4 regions of the Streptomyces sp. NPDC055013 genome follow, and region 1 is predicted to be linked to each of the others. Evidence: riboswitches for the same ligand, from Rfam matches in the RefSeq annotation. Region 1 holds a riboswitch; each other region holds the start of a gene.
The links. A riboswitch is a leader RNA that binds a small molecule or an ion and turns the genes downstream of it on or off. The one in region 1 is predicted to bind cyclic di-AMP.
Positions count from the first base shown of each region.

Region 2: another riboswitch for cyclic di-AMP. It lies ahead of ACWGDB_RS03905 (LysM peptidoglycan-binding domain-containing M23 family metallopeptidase); the one in region 1 lies ahead of ACWGDB_RS04670 (M23 family metallopeptidase).
Region 3: another riboswitch for cyclic di-AMP. It lies ahead of ACWGDB_RS37570 (M23 family metallopeptidase); the one in region 1 lies ahead of ACWGDB_RS04670 (M23 family metallopeptidase).
Region 4: another riboswitch for cyclic di-AMP. It lies ahead of ACWGDB_RS18915 (transglycosylase SLT domain-containing protein); the one in region 1 lies ahead of ACWGDB_RS04670 (M23 family metallopeptidase).

Region 1 covers NZ_JBSGVW010000003.1:10,577-14,757, forward strand. The annotation lists gene ACWGDB_RS04665 (aldo/keto reductase) at 1-566, opposite strand, end outside; gene ACWGDB_RS04670 (M23 family metallopeptidase) at 776-1,801, opposite strand; cyclic di-AMP (ydaO/yuaA leader) riboswitch at 1,813-1,970, opposite strand; gene ACWGDB_RS04675 (PP2C family protein-serine/threonine phosphatase) at 2,217-3,302, opposite strand; tRNA gene ACWGDB_RS04680 (tRNA-Met) at 3,424-3,497, opposite strand; gene ACWGDB_RS04685 (dihydrofolate reductase family protein) at 3,596-4,181, opposite strand, start outside.
Region 2 covers NZ_JBSGVW010000002.1:277,060-281,240, forward strand. The annotation lists partial or broken gene ACWGDB_RS03900 (alpha-galactosidase) at 135-1,871, shown strand; cyclic di-AMP (ydaO/yuaA leader) riboswitch at 2,179-2,336, shown strand; gene ACWGDB_RS03905 (LysM peptidoglycan-binding domain-containing M23 family metallopeptidase) at 2,341-3,288, shown strand; gene ACWGDB_RS03910 (SGNH/GDSL hydrolase family protein) at 3,552-4,181, shown strand, end outside.
Region 3 covers NZ_JBSGVW010000047.1:43,389-47,569, reverse strand. The annotation lists gene ACWGDB_RS37580 (M16 family metallopeptidase) at 1-87, shown strand, start outside; gene ACWGDB_RS37575 (M16 family metallopeptidase) at 84-1,472, shown strand; cyclic di-AMP (ydaO/yuaA leader) riboswitch at 1,686-1,848, shown strand; gene ACWGDB_RS37570 (M23 family metallopeptidase) at 1,862-2,644, shown strand; gene ACWGDB_RS37565 (GntR family transcriptional regulator) at 2,842-3,537, shown strand; gene ACWGDB_RS37560 (HPr family phosphocarrier protein) at 3,770-4,051, opposite strand.
Region 4 covers NZ_JBSGVW010000013.1:117,894-122,074, reverse strand. The annotation lists partial or broken gene ACWGDB_RS18920 (CocE/NonD family hydrolase) at 1-1,497, shown strand, start outside; cyclic di-AMP (ydaO/yuaA leader) riboswitch at 1,778-1,952, shown strand; gene ACWGDB_RS18915 (transglycosylase SLT domain-containing protein) at 1,958-2,722, shown strand; gene ACWGDB_RS18910 (HAD family hydrolase) at 2,759-3,589, opposite strand; gene fahA (fumarylacetoacetase) at 3,915-4,181, shown strand, end outside.

The DNA.
Region 1 (4,181 bases):
CGGGAGACCAGGTTGTAGTGGGGCTGGAGGGCGACGTAGCGGGCCAGGCCTTCGCGGTCGGAGAAGGCGAGGGACGCCTCCAGCCGCTTCGCCGAGATGTTGGACGCGGCGATGTGCCGCACCTTGCCCGCCTTCACCAGCTCGTCCAGCGCGCCGACGATCTCCTCGACCGGCACTTCCGGCTTGTCGAAGTGGGTGTAGTAGAGGTCGATGTGGTCGGTGCCGAGGCGGCGCAGTGAGGCGTCCGCGGCCGCCTTGATGTTGGCGGCGGTGAGGCCCTGGAAGTCGGGGTGCTGGCTGACCTTCGTGGCGATCACGACGTCCGCCCGGTTGCCGCGCGCCTTCAACCAGTTGCCGATGACGGTCTCGGACTCGCCACCCACGTTGCCCTCGACCCACGCCGAGTACGAGTCGGCCGTGTCGATGAAGTTGCCGCCCGCTTCGGTGTACGCGTCGAGGACGGCGAAGGACCGGGGCTCGTCGGCGGTCCAGCCAAAGACGTTGCCACCGAGGCAGAGCGGGAAGACCTCGAGGTCGGAGGAGCCGAGCTTGCGCAGAGAAGTCATGCTCGACACCAACGTCCGTCACGGAGGCCGATCTTCCGGGAGGGTCGCAAAGTTCCCGTAAACAAGCGAACCCCGGCGCTCCGGATACCGGCAGCCCTGACGTCGGGGGGACGCCGTCAGGACTGCCGGGGATCAGGACAGGATCGCCGGGGAACAGGTGTGGACGGACTTCAGCTGGGAACTTCAGTTAGGGATGAGGCAGGGACGCCTCAGGGCGTGAGGCCCTTGCCGCGCAGCCACGCCAGCGGGTCGATGCCGCTGGAGCTGCCGCCGGGGTGCACCTCGAGGTGCAGGTGGGCACCGGTCACGTTGCCCGTGGCGCCCACGCGGCCGATGACGTCGCCGGTGTTGACCTTCTGGCCGACGCTCACGCTGATCGAGGACTGGTGCGCGAACCAGACCTCGGTGCCGTCGTCGAGGGTGAGCTCGGTCTTGTAGCCGTACGAGCCGTCCCAGCCGGCGAACGTGATCGTGCCGCTGTGCACGGCCTTGATCAGCGTGCCCGAGGGCGCGGCGAAGTCGAGGCCCGTGTGGTAGCCGGAGGACCAGTAGGCGCCGGCCTGCCCGAAGGTCGAGGTGAGGGTGTACGAGGAGGTCGGCAGCGTGTACTGCTTGGCCAGCTCGGCGAGGCGCTCGGCCTCGGCCTTCTGGCGGGCCTCCTCCTCGGCCTTGGCCTTCGCGGCGGCGGCCTTGGCCTTGGCTTCCTTCTCCGCCTTGGCGGCCGCGTCGGCGGCCTCCTTCTCGGCGGCGGCGACCGCGGCTGCGGCGGCCTTGCTGTCGATCTGGTCCTGCTGGTACTCGGCCTGCGCGATGATCCGGCTCCGCAGCGCCTCACCGGCGTCGGAACCGCCCTGCGCGGTCTCGTCGTAGGTCTCGCCCATGGTGCTGAGGGCGGTGGCCGCGTCCTCGGCGGGCTCGGAGGAGTCGTCCGAGATCAGGGGCAGGTCCGGCATGGTGATGGCGACCGGCGGCTTGCCGCTGTTCGCGCTGGCCATGCCGCCCGCGCCGACGGCGGCTATGACACCGACGCCGAGAACCGTGGAGCTGCGGGCGAGTCCCCCGCCGCGCTGCTTGGAGACGCGATGCCTGCCGCGAACGGGACGAAGGGACTCCGCGGTGGGGTTCCACTCCTCGAACGGGCCCTCGTCGGTGCGGTTGCGGTCGTAGCCGAAGGTGTCGGTGCTGCGCTGACTCGGCACGAACGGGGCTTGCGGGGCAGGCCGGTTGGACGCCACGTGGGCGTACTCCTTTCCTTCCTTCTCGCCTACCGGGTTAGCTGACGGGTTCGGAGCAGGAAGGTCTCCTACGCGCGTATACCGCCCGTGAGTTCACGGTGGTAGTTGCGCGATTCACCCCAAGGTGGTGGTTCCCCGGTTCCCTTTCGAGATTCGGCGCGTGCGCACGGAGCCGCCTCTTGTGACGGCTGGGACGACCGCGCTGCGTTATCGAACGTTAATAGACGCGGGGTGCGGATTCCAAGCTGTTCCACTTGATCATTAACGATTTTCGCCTGGACTTACGGGTCATGAGCGGCCTAAATCGGGCGAGTTGGCCAGAGCTCGGGCGTCACACAGGTGTTGACGGTGTGTCAGTTGTTATGCGGAGGGGGGTCGGCCGGTCACATCCGGTGACAAGGATCAAGGAACGGCATCACGGCCGTCGTACGGCGATGAGGGCCATGTCGTCCGCCATCCCGCCCCCGGAGTGCCGCCGCACCTCCGCCGCGAGGACGCCGAGGATGGCGGCCGGCTCGCGACGGGCGTTGGCCCGACCCGCCAGTCCCGCCTCGGGGTCGTAGAACCGGTCGTCGTCGTCCCGTGCCTCGCTCAGGCCGTCGGTGTACAGGAGCAGCGTGGCCCCGCTCGGGCAGTCGGCCTCCTGAGCCCGGTCGGGCCAGACACCCAGCTCTCGCATGCCGAGCGGCAGCGCGGGCTCGGCGGCGGGCAGCGCGCGCACGGTGCCGTCGGCGTACAGCAACAGAGGCGACGGATGCCCGCGGTTCACAAGGCGCACGATCCCGCTGCCGTGCGGCAGCTCGGCGAGTACGGCGGTGGTGAACCCCTCGGCGGACTCGGCCCACTCGCGCCGGTCGCGCTCGCGCACCAGTGCCCGCTCCAGGCGCTGTGCGACCGCCTCCAGCGTGGCCTCCTGCTCGGCGGCCTCCCGGAAGGCCCCGATGACCACGGCCACCGCGCCCACCGCCCCGATGCCCTTGCCGCGCACGTCCCCGACGACGACCCGCAGGCCGTGCGGGCTGTCCTGCACGGCGTACAGGTCGCCGCCGATGGAGGCGCCCTCCTGGGCGGCCTCGTACCGTGCGGCGATCCGGAAGCCGCCGATCTGCTCGGCCGGTTCGGGCAGTACGGCGCGCTGGGCGGCCTCGGCGATCTCGCGGGCGGAGGCGAGGCGTTCGTCGCTGCGGCGGACGAGGACGTTGATGAGAACGGCGAGGACGGAGACGGTGACCACGGTGACCAGCTCCGTGATCACCTCCGCCTTGGGAAGGCCGCCGCGCAGGATGCGCAGCACGAACAGTGCGGCAACGGCCACGACGCCCGTGATGACCGTGCCGCGCTGGGAGTACAGCGGGGCCGCGACCAGGGGTGCGGCGGTGAAGAAGGGGGCGCCGGTGAAGTCCGTGGGCGTGACGAAGTCGTACACGCCACCGGCCGCGATCAGCAGGGCGGGGAGCAGCCGGACGAACCGGCGTGCGTACGAGATCCGCCGTTGCTCCACCTCACCAGGGTTCCCGAAACGGGGGCGCGGGGCGAGTGGTGAGGGCCGACCGGACGAGCGCGGACGTCGAGCGGAAAAGGCTCAGGGCCGGAACTGATCAGTTCCGGCCCTGAGTCATCAGTAGCGGGGACAGGATTTGAACCTGCGACCTCTGGGTTATGAGCCCAGCGAGCTACCGAGCTGCTCCACCCCGCGGCGATGACTCAATAGTACGCCATCCGCAGGACAAGATGCACACGCGTTTCCCCGGCCCCGCCCTGACCAGTGTTTTCCGCACCCGTCGGGCGGGGCGGTCAGGACAGCAGATGGCTGTTCGGAGCCTTGGCCTGCCCCTCGTACTCCGGCAGGACCACGACATCCACCCCTTCCCCGGCCAGCAGCCCGCTCCCGTCGGCCCCCGCCACGAACGTGTCCGGCTCCCGCCAGGCCGTCACCACCCGCCGCACCCCCGCATCGAGGATCAGCCGCGCGCAGGGCACCGGACGGGACGCCCGACGCGTACAGGGCTCCAGACTCGTGTACACCGTGGCGGACGTCACCCGCGGATCCCCGGCCGCGATCTTCGCCAGCGCGGCCTCCTCCGCGTGCACCACGGGATCACCGCCCTCCCGCGAGTACCCCCGCGCCAGCTCCGTGCCGTCGGCCGCCACCACGACCGCCCCGACGCTGAAGGCCGTCCCCGACGGCGGGCACTGCGCCGCCAGCTCGCAGGCCAACGCCAGCCACTTCCGGTCCGCGGCGGACGGCAGGACACCCGCACCGGGCGCCGTGGGCTCGTAGCGCATCAGCACGACGTCCTCGATCCGCCGCGTCTCGACCAGCCGCAGCCGGCCGCCCTGATACCCGCCCGGCCCGAACAGCCGCGGCGCGTCCGGGTCC
Region 2 (4,181 bases), on a different contig from region 1:
CGCACTCGACGATACGACATGGCTTCCTGGGCCAAGGAGTTGTCCACAGGCGTTGCCTCGGGATGGCCGGACTCTTGATTATGTTGATATTTGGCGGTATCTGTTCGTGTATGTTTTAGATCTGTGAGGGCTTGATGCTGGAGATCTCCGGCAACGGCCGTATGTGGCTCCTCTGCGGGCCGACCAGCAGTTATGCCGTCCACCTGACGGACGCCCACGAGCTCCGCATCTCCACTGGAGGCCGCGCATCGCCCTCGCCCTACGCCCGCTGCCCGAGTACCGGCCCTTCGAGTCCCCGATCGAGGGCCGCGAGGAGTACCTGGTCGAGGGCGGCCCCGCTTCGTACGACCCGCCCTGTCCGTGCGCACCGACGAGCGGCGTGGTACCGAGTGGGCGTTCGAGCGGTACGAGACCGAGGGCGACGAGCTGCGGTTGCGCTTTCGTGACGGCGGGCTGAACGTCACCCTGCACTACCGGATGCGCGCGGGCGTCGTGGAGCGCTGGGTGACCCTGGACGACCAGGGACCCGTCCTGGAGCTGCTGCGCGCTGACTCGGTCACCTGGGCGTTGCCCAACCCGGAGGGCCGGCAGTTGTCCCAGTTGCACGGACCCCTCACCTATGGGGAGAAGGTCATCGGCAGCCGTCGCGGACACACCGGGCATCAGCATTTGCCCTGGGTTGGTTGCGCTCGACACGACGCCACCGAGGAGCGCGGCGAGGTCTACCTCCGTCCTGCTGCGCCTCGCGACGGGGGAGTCCTTCACGACGCCCGTCTTCGCCGGCCTGTGGAGCGACGGCGGCTTCGGCGGGGCCAGCCGCGCCTGGCATGCGTACCAGCGCGCGTACGTGATCCCGAACGCGGACCGGGGCCGGCCGGTGCTTTTCAACTCCTGGGCGGCAACGGAGTTCGACATCTCCGAGGAGCAGTAGAGCCTGCTCGCGCGGCGTGCCGCGGCCGTCGGCGTGGAGCTGCTCGTCGTCGACGACGGCTGGTTCGGGAAGCGCATCAGCGACCGCGCCGGGCTCGGCGACTGGACCCCCAACCCCGACCGCTTCCCGTCCGGGCTCGAGCCGCTTGCCGAGTACGCGCACGCGCTCGGCATGCAGTTCGGCATCTGGGCCGAACCAGAAATGGTCAATGCGGACAGTGAGTTGTATCGCGCCCATCTGGAATGGATTCGATATTAAACGGAGCGGAATCGGACAGAACTTCGCAATCAGCTCGTACTGAATCCCGCGCGCGACGACGTCCAAGAGTACCTCTGGGTCGACCATGTGCGTGCTCCGTACGGCCTGCTGGACCGGCTCGCGCCGCTCACCCCGGCGTCGCCTTCGAGTCCTGCTCGGGCGGCGGCGGACGGATCGACATCGGCGCGCGCCGCCGTACCGACCAGGTGTGGACCTCGGACAACGCCGACCCTCTCGACCGGCTCGCGATCCAGCACGGCTTCAGCCAGATCCACCCGGCAAGGGCCATGGCCGCCTGGGTCACCGACAGCCCGAACGCCATGCTCAACCACCGGGCCGCCTCCCTGCGCTCGCCGAGGCGCGGGAGTGGGTGACGCTCCACAAGCAGATCCGGCCCGTGGTGCAACGCGGCGACCTCTATCGGCTGCGGCCTCCGGCGGGCGGCCTCGGTGCGGTGCAGTACGTGCTCGGTGACGAGACGGTCGCCCTGGCCTGGCTCCGGGCCCAGAGTTTTGGCGAACCCGCCCCGGTGCTGCGACTGCGCGCCTTCGGCCCGACAGCATCGGACGAATGCCTTGGAACGGGCGAAATTCGCCGAGGTTCTGTATTGGTGCATCACGGACTTCGCACCGGCCTACGCGGCGACCTTGATGCGACGGATATCCGACTGCGTCGCATCTAGGAGTTCTGTCCGAATTGGCGCCTTCATTCCAACTCGCTCTGGAGTAAAGGGAGCTGGAGAAGTGTCACGTGAGGAGCGTCATATTCGTGACCGTGCGTCGCTCGTCATGTCCACGTAATTCACGTGCTTTTCGAGGGGTTTTGAGTCGGACGACGTCCCGACAATTCACGGAGTGTGACCGGTAATTCCCACAAGGGATCAACAGGAACGCATTCGGACGGAACCCCTCACTTGTTCCCGTGCGTCTTTCTCGCTTACGTTCCACACCAATCCGGACGGACGCCTAATCCTGCCGCCGACCGGATCCCGCGCTAACTCACCCGTACCCGGCAGGAGCGGGGGACCCACAGGTACAACCGCCTGTTCCGGTCTCCGGAACGGCTTGGGGTCAAGTCGCGTCCCGACGCGGCCGGGCATCTCCAGCCCGCACCCGACAGCTCACCTCGCAGGCGCCGGAGAGGAATTCGCCATGCCCGCGAAGGGTAAGCATCGCCGCCCGAAGTCCCTGCGCTTCACCCGCTCCATCGCCGTCGCCGGAACCGGTGGCGCCGCTCTCGCTCTCCCGCTCATCGGAGCCACCGGCGCCCACGCCGCTCCTTCTCAGTCCGTTTCGAAAAAGGCCGTTCAGTCCGCTCCGGTCGCCGCGAAGAAGGCAGAGAAGAAGGCCACCGACAAGAAGGCGGATGCGCGGACCTATTCGGTCAAGGTCGGCGACTACCTTGCGAAGATCGCCGACGACCAGAACGTCAGCGGTGGCTGGAAGAAGCTCTACGCCGACAACCGTGAGGCCGTCGGCACGGACCCGGCGCTGATCCACCCGGGTCTGAAGCTCACCATCGGCGGCAAGAAGGCCGAGACGAGCGCCCCCAAGTCCTCGTCCGCGCCCTCCTCCTCCGCGCCTTCGAAGTCGTCCTCGGACGCGACCGCCTCGAAGTCCTCGGCGTCCAAGCCCGCCGCGTCGAAGACCACCACCACCGCGCAGAGCGCCGAGAACACCAGCGCCTCCAGCGGCTTCTCCGCCCCCCTCGACGGCGCCACCCTCGGCACCGCCTACAAGGTGGCGGGCAGCATGTGGTCCAGCGGCTACCACACCGGCGTCGACTTCTCCGCCCCGACCGGCACCCCGCTGAAGGCAGTTGGCGCGGGCACCGTCGTCTCGGCCGGCTGGGGCGGCGCGTACGGCAACCAGGTCGTCATCCAGCTCGCCGACGGCCACTACGCCCAGTACGCCCACCTGTCCTCGCTGTCCGTCTCCAGCGGCCAGTCCGTGACGGCGGGCCAGCAGATCGGCCTCTCCGGCGCGACCGGCAACGTCACCGGCCCGCACCTCCACTTCGAGATCCGCACCACCCCGGACTACGGCTCGGACCTGGACCCGGTCTCCTACCTCCGCTCGAAGGGCGTCTCCATCGGCTGACGCCTGCCGCGCAACAACCTGCCTGACACGCTGCCGAAGGCCGGACCCCGATCCCCGGGTCCGGCCTTCGGTCTGCGTACAGAGGGCTGTGTGGCGGTTGCGCCCACAACACCCCTGATCAGAGGGTTATTCCACGTTTGGTGAACACTTTAGGAGTGGCTTATCTCACCGATCGTCAACCCCGTCCTACGGTCGCGTAGGTCACATTCGAAGGTGAATCATGGGCCGATGTGGCAGACGATTCGAAGAGTGACAGCAGATCAGTGATCGGGTCGTACGTTGCGGTGGGGGACAGCTTCACCGAGGGCGTCGGCGACCCCGGCCCCGACGGGGCGTTCGTCGGCTGGGCCGACCGGTTCGCGGTCCTGCTCGCGGACCGACGACCCGAGGGCGACTTCAACTACACGAACCTCGCCGTGCGCGGCAAACTGCTCGACCAGATCGTCGAGGACCAGCTTCCGAAGGCCGCCGAACTGGCCCCGGACCTGGTCTCGTTCTGTGCGGGCGGCAACGACATCATCCGGCCCGGCACCGATCCCGACGAGGTCGCCGAGCGCTTCGAGCGGGCGATCGCCCGGCTCACCTGCGAGGTCGGCACCGTCATGGTGACGACCGGTTTCGACACCCGTGGCGTGCCCGTGCTGAGACATCTGCGCGGCAAGATCGCCACGTACAACGGTCATGTGCGGGCCATCGCCGACCGGTACGGGTGCCCGGTCCTCGACCTGTGGTCCCTGAAGACCGTTCAGGACCGCCGGGCCTGGGACCACGACCGGCTCCACCTGTCTCCCGAGGGGCACACGCGCGTGGCGCTGCGCGCGGGCCAGGTGCTCGGCCTGGAGGTCCCGGCCGACCCGGACCAGCCCTGGCCGCCGCTCCCGCCCCGCGGCACC
Region 3 (4,181 bases), on a different contig from region 1:
GCCGACGAGGCCGAGGACCTGGAAGCCGCCGCCGACGGGGCCGCACCCGCCGGGACCACCGACGAGAACGAGGAGTCGGCGCAGTGACCGAGCTCGCCAGCATGGAGTTCCATCCGCAGCCCCAGGCCGGCCAGGCCCGGCCCTGGGCGTTCCCGGCACCGGAGCGCGGCAAGCTGGACAACGGCCTGACGGTCCTGCGCTGCCACCGCCCCGGACAGAAGGTCGTCGCCGTCGAGGTCCTCCTGGACACGCCCCTGGAGGCCGAGCCGAAGGGCCTGGACGGCATCGCCACGATCATGGCGCGTGCCTTCTCGGAGGGCACCGACAAGCACACCGCGGAGGAGTTCGCCGCCGAGCTGGAGCGCTGTGGCGCCACGCTCGACGCGTACGCCGACCACCCCGGCGTGCGCGTCAGCCTCGAGGTGCCCGTCTCCCGTCTCCCGAAGGCCCTCGGCCTGCTCGCCGACGCGCTCAGGGCGCCCGGGTTCGAGGACGCCGAGGTCGAGCGCCTGGTGCGCAACCGCCTCGACGAGATCCCGCACGAGCTGGCCAACCCCTCGCGCCGCGCCGCGAAGGAGCTGTCCCGGCAGCTGTTCCCGGCGACCTCGCGCATGTCCCGCCCGCGCCAGGGCACCGAGGACACGGTCGCCGGCATCGACTCCGCCGGCGTCCGTGCCTTCTACGAGCGGCATGTGCGCCCGGCGACGTCCACCGTCGTGGTCGTCGGCGACCTCACCGGCGTCGACCTCGACGCCCTCCTCGGCGACACCCTGGGCGCCTGGACCGGTTCCCCGGCCCAGCCCCGGCCGGTCCCGCCGGTGACCGCGGACGACACCGGGCGCGTCGTCATCGTGGACCGCCCCGGCGCCGTCCAGACGCAGCTGCTGATCGGCCGTGTGGGCCCCGACCGGCACGACCGTGTCTGGCCCGCGCAGGTGCTCGGCACGTACTGCCTCGGCGGCACCCTCACCTCCCGCCTGGACAAGGTCCTGCGCGAGGAGAAGGGCTACACCTACGGTGTCCGCGCGTTCGGGCAGGTCCTGCGCTCCGCCCCGGACGGCTCGGGTGCGGCGATGCTCGCCATCAGCGGCTCCGTGGACACCCCGAACACCGGTCCCGCCCTGGACGACCTCTGGAAGGTCCTGCGCGGTGTCGCCGACGGGGGACTCACCGACGCCGAGCGGGACTTCGCCGTGCAGAACCTGGTCGGGGTGGCGCCGCTGAAGTACGAGACGGCCGCGGCCGTGGCGAGCACTCTGGCCGACCAGGTCGAGCAGCACCTGCCCGACGACTTCCAGGCGACGCTGTACCAGCAGCTCGCCGCGACCGGCACCGTCGAGGCCACCGCGGCGGCCGTGAGCGCCTTCCCGGTCGACCGTCTGGTGACGATCCTCGTCGGCGACGCGGCCGAGATCCGGGAGCCCGTCGAGGCCCTCGGCATCGGCGAAGTCAGCGTCGTGGCGGCCGAGTAGGGGACAGACGCGGCGCCGGAGTCGGCACGCGTGCGTAGGGGCCCTGGTGACGGAAGAGTCACCAGGGCCCCTTTATGCCCGAATTGAGGGAGAGGTTGCCTGTCTGACCTGTGGGATGCACTACAAAAGGCAGGATCCGTTTGGGGATTGAAAGATGCCCCGTTTAGCGTCTTCCGGGCTGTCCGTCAGGCACTGCGCCGCGCCCGCGGCACCGGACAGCCATCGCCGAGTCCCCGTAAGGCGCGAGCCAGGGGAGCCGGGGACCCATCGAAGTCCCTGGGGTGAATCGGACGCCCGCGCAGCCGCGAGGGGGTCCGTAGGAGACCTTCCTGCTCCGAACCCGTCAGCTAACCCGGTAGGCGAGAAGGAAGGAAAGGACCAGCCACTTCATGGCGTTCACCTGCGCCACCGGGAAGCGTCCCGCGGGGAAGCACCGTCGCCCCAGCCGCTTCGAGCGCACCACCGCCCGCGCCGCGGGCGTCGCCGCACTCACCGCCACCGGCGTCATCGGCACCCTGGCCGCCCCGGCGCTCGCCGCGGAACCGGCCGTCGAGCAGACCGGCCTGATCCCCGTCGTCGCCGTCGAGAACTCGATCGCCGACCAGATCGACGCCCAGGCCGCCGCCCAGGAGCAGGCCGCCAAGGAGGCCGCGGCCCGCAAGAAGGCCGCCGAGGAGGCCGCACGCAAGAAGGCGGCCGCGAAGGCGAAGAAGGAGCGCGAAGCCAAGGAGCGCGCCGCCCGCGAGGCCGAGCGCAAGCGCCTGCTGTCCTACGTCGCCCCGATCTCCGGCTCGTACGTCTCCACCGGCTACAAGGCCGGCGGCGCCGTCTGGTCCTCCGGCAGCCACACCGGCGTCGACTTCCACGCCGCGAGCGGCACCTCGGTCCACTCGGTGGCCTCCGGCACCGTCGTGGAGGCCGGCTGGGGCGGGTCGTACGGCAATCAGGTCGTGATCAAGATGAACGACGGTACGTACACCCAGTACGGCCACATGTCGTCCATATCCGTCTCGGTGGGACAGACGGTCACCCCCGGTCAGCAGATCGGCCTGTCCGGCGCCACCGGCAACGTCACCGGGGCGCACCTGCACTTCGAGGCCCGCACGACGCAGGAGTACGGCTCGGACATCGACCCCGTCGCCTACCTGCGCTCGCACGGTGTGAACATCTGACGCCCCACCGCTGACGCCCCGCGTCTTCCGAAAGCCCCGGCTCCCCGAGCCGGGGCTTTCGGCGTTTCGAACGACCCACTGTCCAAAAAATATCCATGGATTCCGGCCTCCCGTCGGAAATTCCCGCCGGTTGCAATAGAGTCACTCAACACACGTCATTCGTCGACGTTTCACGGGGATTAAGGCGGAGGTCGGTCATGCGTATTCCGGCGCACTCGGTATGCACCGCGATCCGGGACGACATCGTCGCCGGGGTCCACGCGCGCGGCGGCAGGCTCACCGAGGAACTCCTCGCCCGTCGCTACGGCGTCTCCCGCGTCCCCGTGCGCGAGGCCCTGCGCACCCTGGAGGCGGAGGGCTTCGTGGTGACCCGGCGGCACGCGGGCGCATGCGTCGCCGAACCGAGCGAACAGGAGGCCTCCGACCTGCTGGAGATGCGTGCCCTCCTGGAGCCGCTCGGCGCCTCCCGGGCCGCCCAGCGGCGCACCGAGGCCCATCTGAAGGTCCTGCGCGGTCTGGTCAGGCTGGGTCAGGAGCGGGCCAGGCGGGGAAACAGCGAGGATCTGCGCTCGCTGGGCGGCTGGTTCCACGAGACGCTGGCCCAGGCCTCCGGCAGTCCCGCCCTGACCTCGATGCTGACCCAGCTGCGCCACAAGATCGCCTGGATGTACGCAGTCGAGGCGCCGGTCGACCCCGTGGAGTCCTGGACCGAGCACGGCGCGATCGTGGACGCGGTGGCGCGCGGCGACGGCGAGCGCGCCCGCGCGATCACGGCGCTGCACGCCGAGCGCTCGATCTCCGCGCATCGGCTGCGCTTCGGCTCCCGCGGTGATCGCACGGAGCGTGTGAGGAATTCGCAACATCCCGTAAACATGCCGAGCCTGCGGCATTAACACGGGCGCCGTATACAAAGAGGGCATATTTGGAGGCGCGTAATTTCCGCTGCCCTTTTTCAGGCGTGCGGTAATTCTCGGGACGTCGGCCTCGAATAGCGGAACCGCTGCCCTCGAATCAGGACGCCGCCTGTCTGAAATCAGGACGCCGTCCGCCGAAAACAGCGAAGCCGCGCCCGCCGGAAAGGCGGACGCGGCTTCACCGCTTGGTGTGGAGTCCCGCTCAGGTCCTTCAGACCGTCTCGGGCAGCTCCTCGAGGCCCTCGGAGACCAGCTTCGCCAGACGGTCGAGGGCGGCGTCCGCACCCTCGGCGTCGGAGGCGAGGACGATCTCCTCGCCGCCCTGGGCGCCCAGGCCCAGAACGGCCAGCATGGAGGCCGCGTTGACGGGGTTGCCGTCGGCCTTGGCGATCGTCATCGGGACGCCTGTGGCCGTGGCGGCTCGGACGAAGATGGAGGCGGGGCGGGCGTGGAGACCCTCGGCCCAGCCGACGTTGACGCGGCGCTCAGCCATGTGATGCTGCCCTTCGGTGTTCAGGGTTGTCTAGACCAGTTTCCCACACCCGTGAAGCACGACGAAACTGGACGAACGTCTGACGAACGTCCCCTCCTGAGGTGACCGTCGGGTCGCGGCCTCGACCCCA
Region 4 (4,181 bases), on a different contig from region 1:
ATCGCTATGACAACGACGTGCACTACATGGGAGGTTCCGTCCTCGCCGTCGACATGCACGCCTGGGCCTCGACGATGCCGGCCTTCGTCGCCCGCCCGCCGGATCCGCTGTATGCCGGGGACGCCTGGCGGGAGATGTGGCTGGAGGCCCTCGAACCGTTCCTGCACACCTGGCTCGGCCACCAGACGCGCGCGCGACGACCATTGGCGCCACGGCAGCGTCTGCGAGGACTACGGCGCGATCGACGCCGCCGTCCTGGCGGTGGGCGGCTGGCACGACCCGTACCGCGACACCGTCGTGCGCCTCGTCGAGCACCTGCCGGCGGATCGCGTGCGCGGCCTGATCGGCCCCTGGTCGCACCAGTACCGCGACCCCGGCCTGCCGCCGGGACCGGCGATCGGCTTCCTCCAGGAGACGCTGCGCTGGTGGGACCACTGGCTGAAGGACGAGGACACGGGCGTCATGGCCGAGCCCCTGCGGCGCTCGTACGTCAGTGACTCGCACCGCCCGGCCACGGTGTACCCCACGCTGCCCGGCCGCTGGGTCGGCGAGCCCGCCTGGCCCTCTCCGCACGTGCGCGCGGTGACGTACGCCTTCCGGGGCGCCCCCGTCCTCGTCCGCTCCCCCACGCACACCGGCATCGGCGCCGGCCGCTTCTTCCCCTTCGGCAACGACGCCGACCTGCCGCCGGACCAGCGGGAGCAGGACGCCCGGTCCGCCTGCTTCGAGTTCGAAGTGGGCGAGGAGACCTGGGTGTTGGGGCGGCCGAAGGTGCGACTGCGGCTGACGTCGGAGGTGCCGCGCGGGCAGGTCGTCGCCCGGCTCCGCGACGTGGCACCGGACGGCTCCTCGACCCTGGTCACGCGGGGCGTGCTGAACATGTCGGCGCGCCACGGCCGGGACCGCACGGTGCCGTGGGAGCCGGGCGCGACCGAGGACGTGACCTTCGGGCTGAACGGCATCGGCCATGCCTTCCCGCCCGGCCACCGCATCCGCCTGGCCGTCTCCTCCGCGTACTGGCCTGGATCTGGCCCCAGCCCGACTCGGCGGCGGGCTTCGGCCTGGAACCGTCGGGAAGCTCGCTGGAACTTCCGATACGCGCACCTGCGTTGGACGAATCGACGGACGGTACGGCGATCGCCTTCGAGGAACCGGAGCAGGCGGAGCCGCTCGGCGTGAACTCCCCCATCACGCTGGACGAGCCGCGCCCCGAGCGCCTCGTCGTGCGGGACGTGACCAAGGGCGAGTGGCGCCTGGAGGTCGACCCCCGGTACGGCGTCACGCGCGTGTACCCCGACGGCCTGGAGTTCACCGAGGACGCGCTGGAGACGTACACGATCAACGAGTGGGACCCCCTGTCGGCCCGCACCCGCTCGGACTGGTCGATCCGCCTGCACCGCCCGGAGCTGGGGTGGGACGCAACCGTGCTGCACGGAGGGCGAAGAGGTACTTTTCCACCGGACATGGGAGAAACGGACTCCACGGACAGCCAGTTAAAGGCGAGTTGGACCCATTGCCCGATTTGCCGCTCTTGTGGATGCCAGTGAATTGGGTCACTTACGCCCATTCATGGAACCGTCTCCCCGCACCCGCGTCCCCCTTGCCCCCAGAGCAAGTTGAGGCTTGGCAACCGCAAAGGATCAAGCGCCCCATTCGCACCAGACCATGGTCAACCGGCCAACAGGTGACCACGGCACTTGTTCCGGGCATGTGCTCTCGCATACGTTCCCGCTCAGTCGGGCGGACGCCTAATCCTGCCGCCGCCCGCGTCATCCACCCACGCAACTCACTCACGCACGGCAGGAGCGGGGGACCCAGGTAAGTCGCTGGACCGGACGCCTTGATGGCGCGCCGGACCGGCTCGGGGTGAAGTCGCGCCGCCGCAGGGCGGCGCGGCCGGGCATCTCCCGCCCGAACCCGACAGCTCACCTCGCAGGCGCCGGAGAGGAACAGCGCCATGCCCCGAGGCAAGCACCGCCGCCCCCGCACCAACCCGCTCACCCGGCACGTCATCGCAGCCGGCACCGGCACCGCCGCCCTCGCCATCCCGCTCCTGAGCGCGACCACCGCGAGCGCCGCACAGCCGACCCAGTCCCCCACCGTCGCGCAGGCCGCTCCCCAGGCCGCCGTGAAGGCCAAGACCGTCGCGTACACCACGAAGAAGGGCGACACGCTCTACGGCATCGCCGACCGGTACGACGCACAGGGCGGCTGGAAGCAGCTCTACAAGGACAACCGCAAGGCCGTCGGCGACGACCCCCGCCTGATCCACCCGGGCCTCGACCTGGAGGTCCGGGCGACGAAGAAGGCGAGCTCGCCGGGCAAGTCGGCCGACAAGGCGTCCGCGCCCGCCAATAAGTCCAACGTCGCCAAGGCCACCCAGTCGTCCGTGAAGACGTACCCGAACAACCTGGACGGCTGGATCCGCAACGCTCTGGACATCATGGCGCAAAACGGAATCCCGGGCTCTTACGAGGGCATTCACCGCAACATCATGCGCGAGTCGTCCGGCAACCCCCAGGCCATCAACAACTGGGACTCCAACGCCGTCGCGGGCACCCCGTCCAAGGGCCTCCTGCAGGTCATCGACCCGACCTTCGCGTCGTACCACGTGCCGGGGACGGTGTACGACCCCTACGACCCGGTCGCGAACATCACGGCCGCGTGCAACTACGCGGCCGCGCGTTACGGCTCGATCGACAACGTGAACGGTCCCTACTAGGCCCGGGCGCGGGGGCCCGGCCGCCGACGACATGCCCTACTGGGCGAAGTCGGCCAGGCTCCCCGCGAACAGCCTCTCGAGGACGACGGCGATGCCGTCGTCCTCGTTCGAGAGGGTGATCTCGTCGGCGACCGCCTTGAGTTCGGGATGCGCGTTGGCCATCGCCACCCCGCGGGCGGCCCAGTCGAACATCGGGATGTCGTTGGGCATGTCCCCGAAGGCGATCGTCTCGCGCGCGCCGAGACCGAGATGCTCGGCGGCAAGCGCGAGACCGGTCGCCTTCGTGATGCCGCATGGCTGGAGTTCGACGGTCCCGGGCCCCGACATGGTGACCGTCGCGAGGGAGCCGACCACCGACCGCGCCGTCGCCGCCAACTCGTCGTCGGACAGGGTGGGATGGCGCAGCAGCACCTTGCTGATCGGCTCGCACCACAGGTCGTCGCGGTGCCGGACGCGTACGGCGGGCAGGGTGGGGTGCGGCATCAGGTACCCGGGCTCGATGAGCGTGAGCCCGTCCACGCCGTCCTGGTCGACGGCCGCGTACACCTGCCCCACCTCGGCCTCGATCTTGCCGAGCGCGGTCTCCGCCAACTCCCGGTCCAGGGTGATGGACCACAGCAGACAGTCCGCTCCGGCGTCGTACAACTGCGCACCCTGTCCGCACACCGCGAGCCCCCGGCTGCCCAGGACGTCGAGGAGCGGGCGCACTCTGGGCGCCGGCCGCCCCGTCACGACGAGGTGCTGCGCACCGGCCGCCGCCGCCTGTGCGAGCGCGTCGAGGGAACGGTCGGAGAGCGTGTCGTCGCCTCGGAGCAGCGTCCCGTCCAGGTCAGTGGCGATGAGTGAATATGCGATGGGTCGGGCCATGATCAGAGAATACGGACAGGAGGCCCCATCGACTCGACTCGAACCGGACGGCTGCTGTGTTCACATGCGTTGACACCTGTTCCGGTTCCAGTTCTGACTCCGCTCGGGCAACTTCCTTTTGCTTGTGGCGATTTCACCCCGACGTGGTGCCTGCGGACTCCTGGACGGCACCGACCCCCCTCCTGTCGATGTGGCCGAGCGCGGCGACCTGCTGATTCGCCGGCCCTCCGCGACGCGAGTTCTGCACTGCCCAAGACCCTCGCCTCACCCGTAACGTGTGGCCCGACCACATGGCACGGAGCGTATGAGAGTGAGGCAGCACCCCATGCCCCCCTTCGATCTCCCCGAGGGCGACCCCTTCGGCACGCACAACCTTCCGTACGGCGTCTTCTCCCTTCCCGGCTCGGACTCCGCGCGACGGGTCGGCGTCCGGCTCGGCGACCACGTCCTCGACGCGGGCAAGGCGGCCTACGCACTCGGCTCGCCGTACGCCCCGCTGCTCGCCCAGGACTCCCTGAATCCGCTGCTCGCCGCGGGCCACACCACGTGGTCGGACGTACGGCGCGCACTGACGGCGTGGGTGACGGTGCCG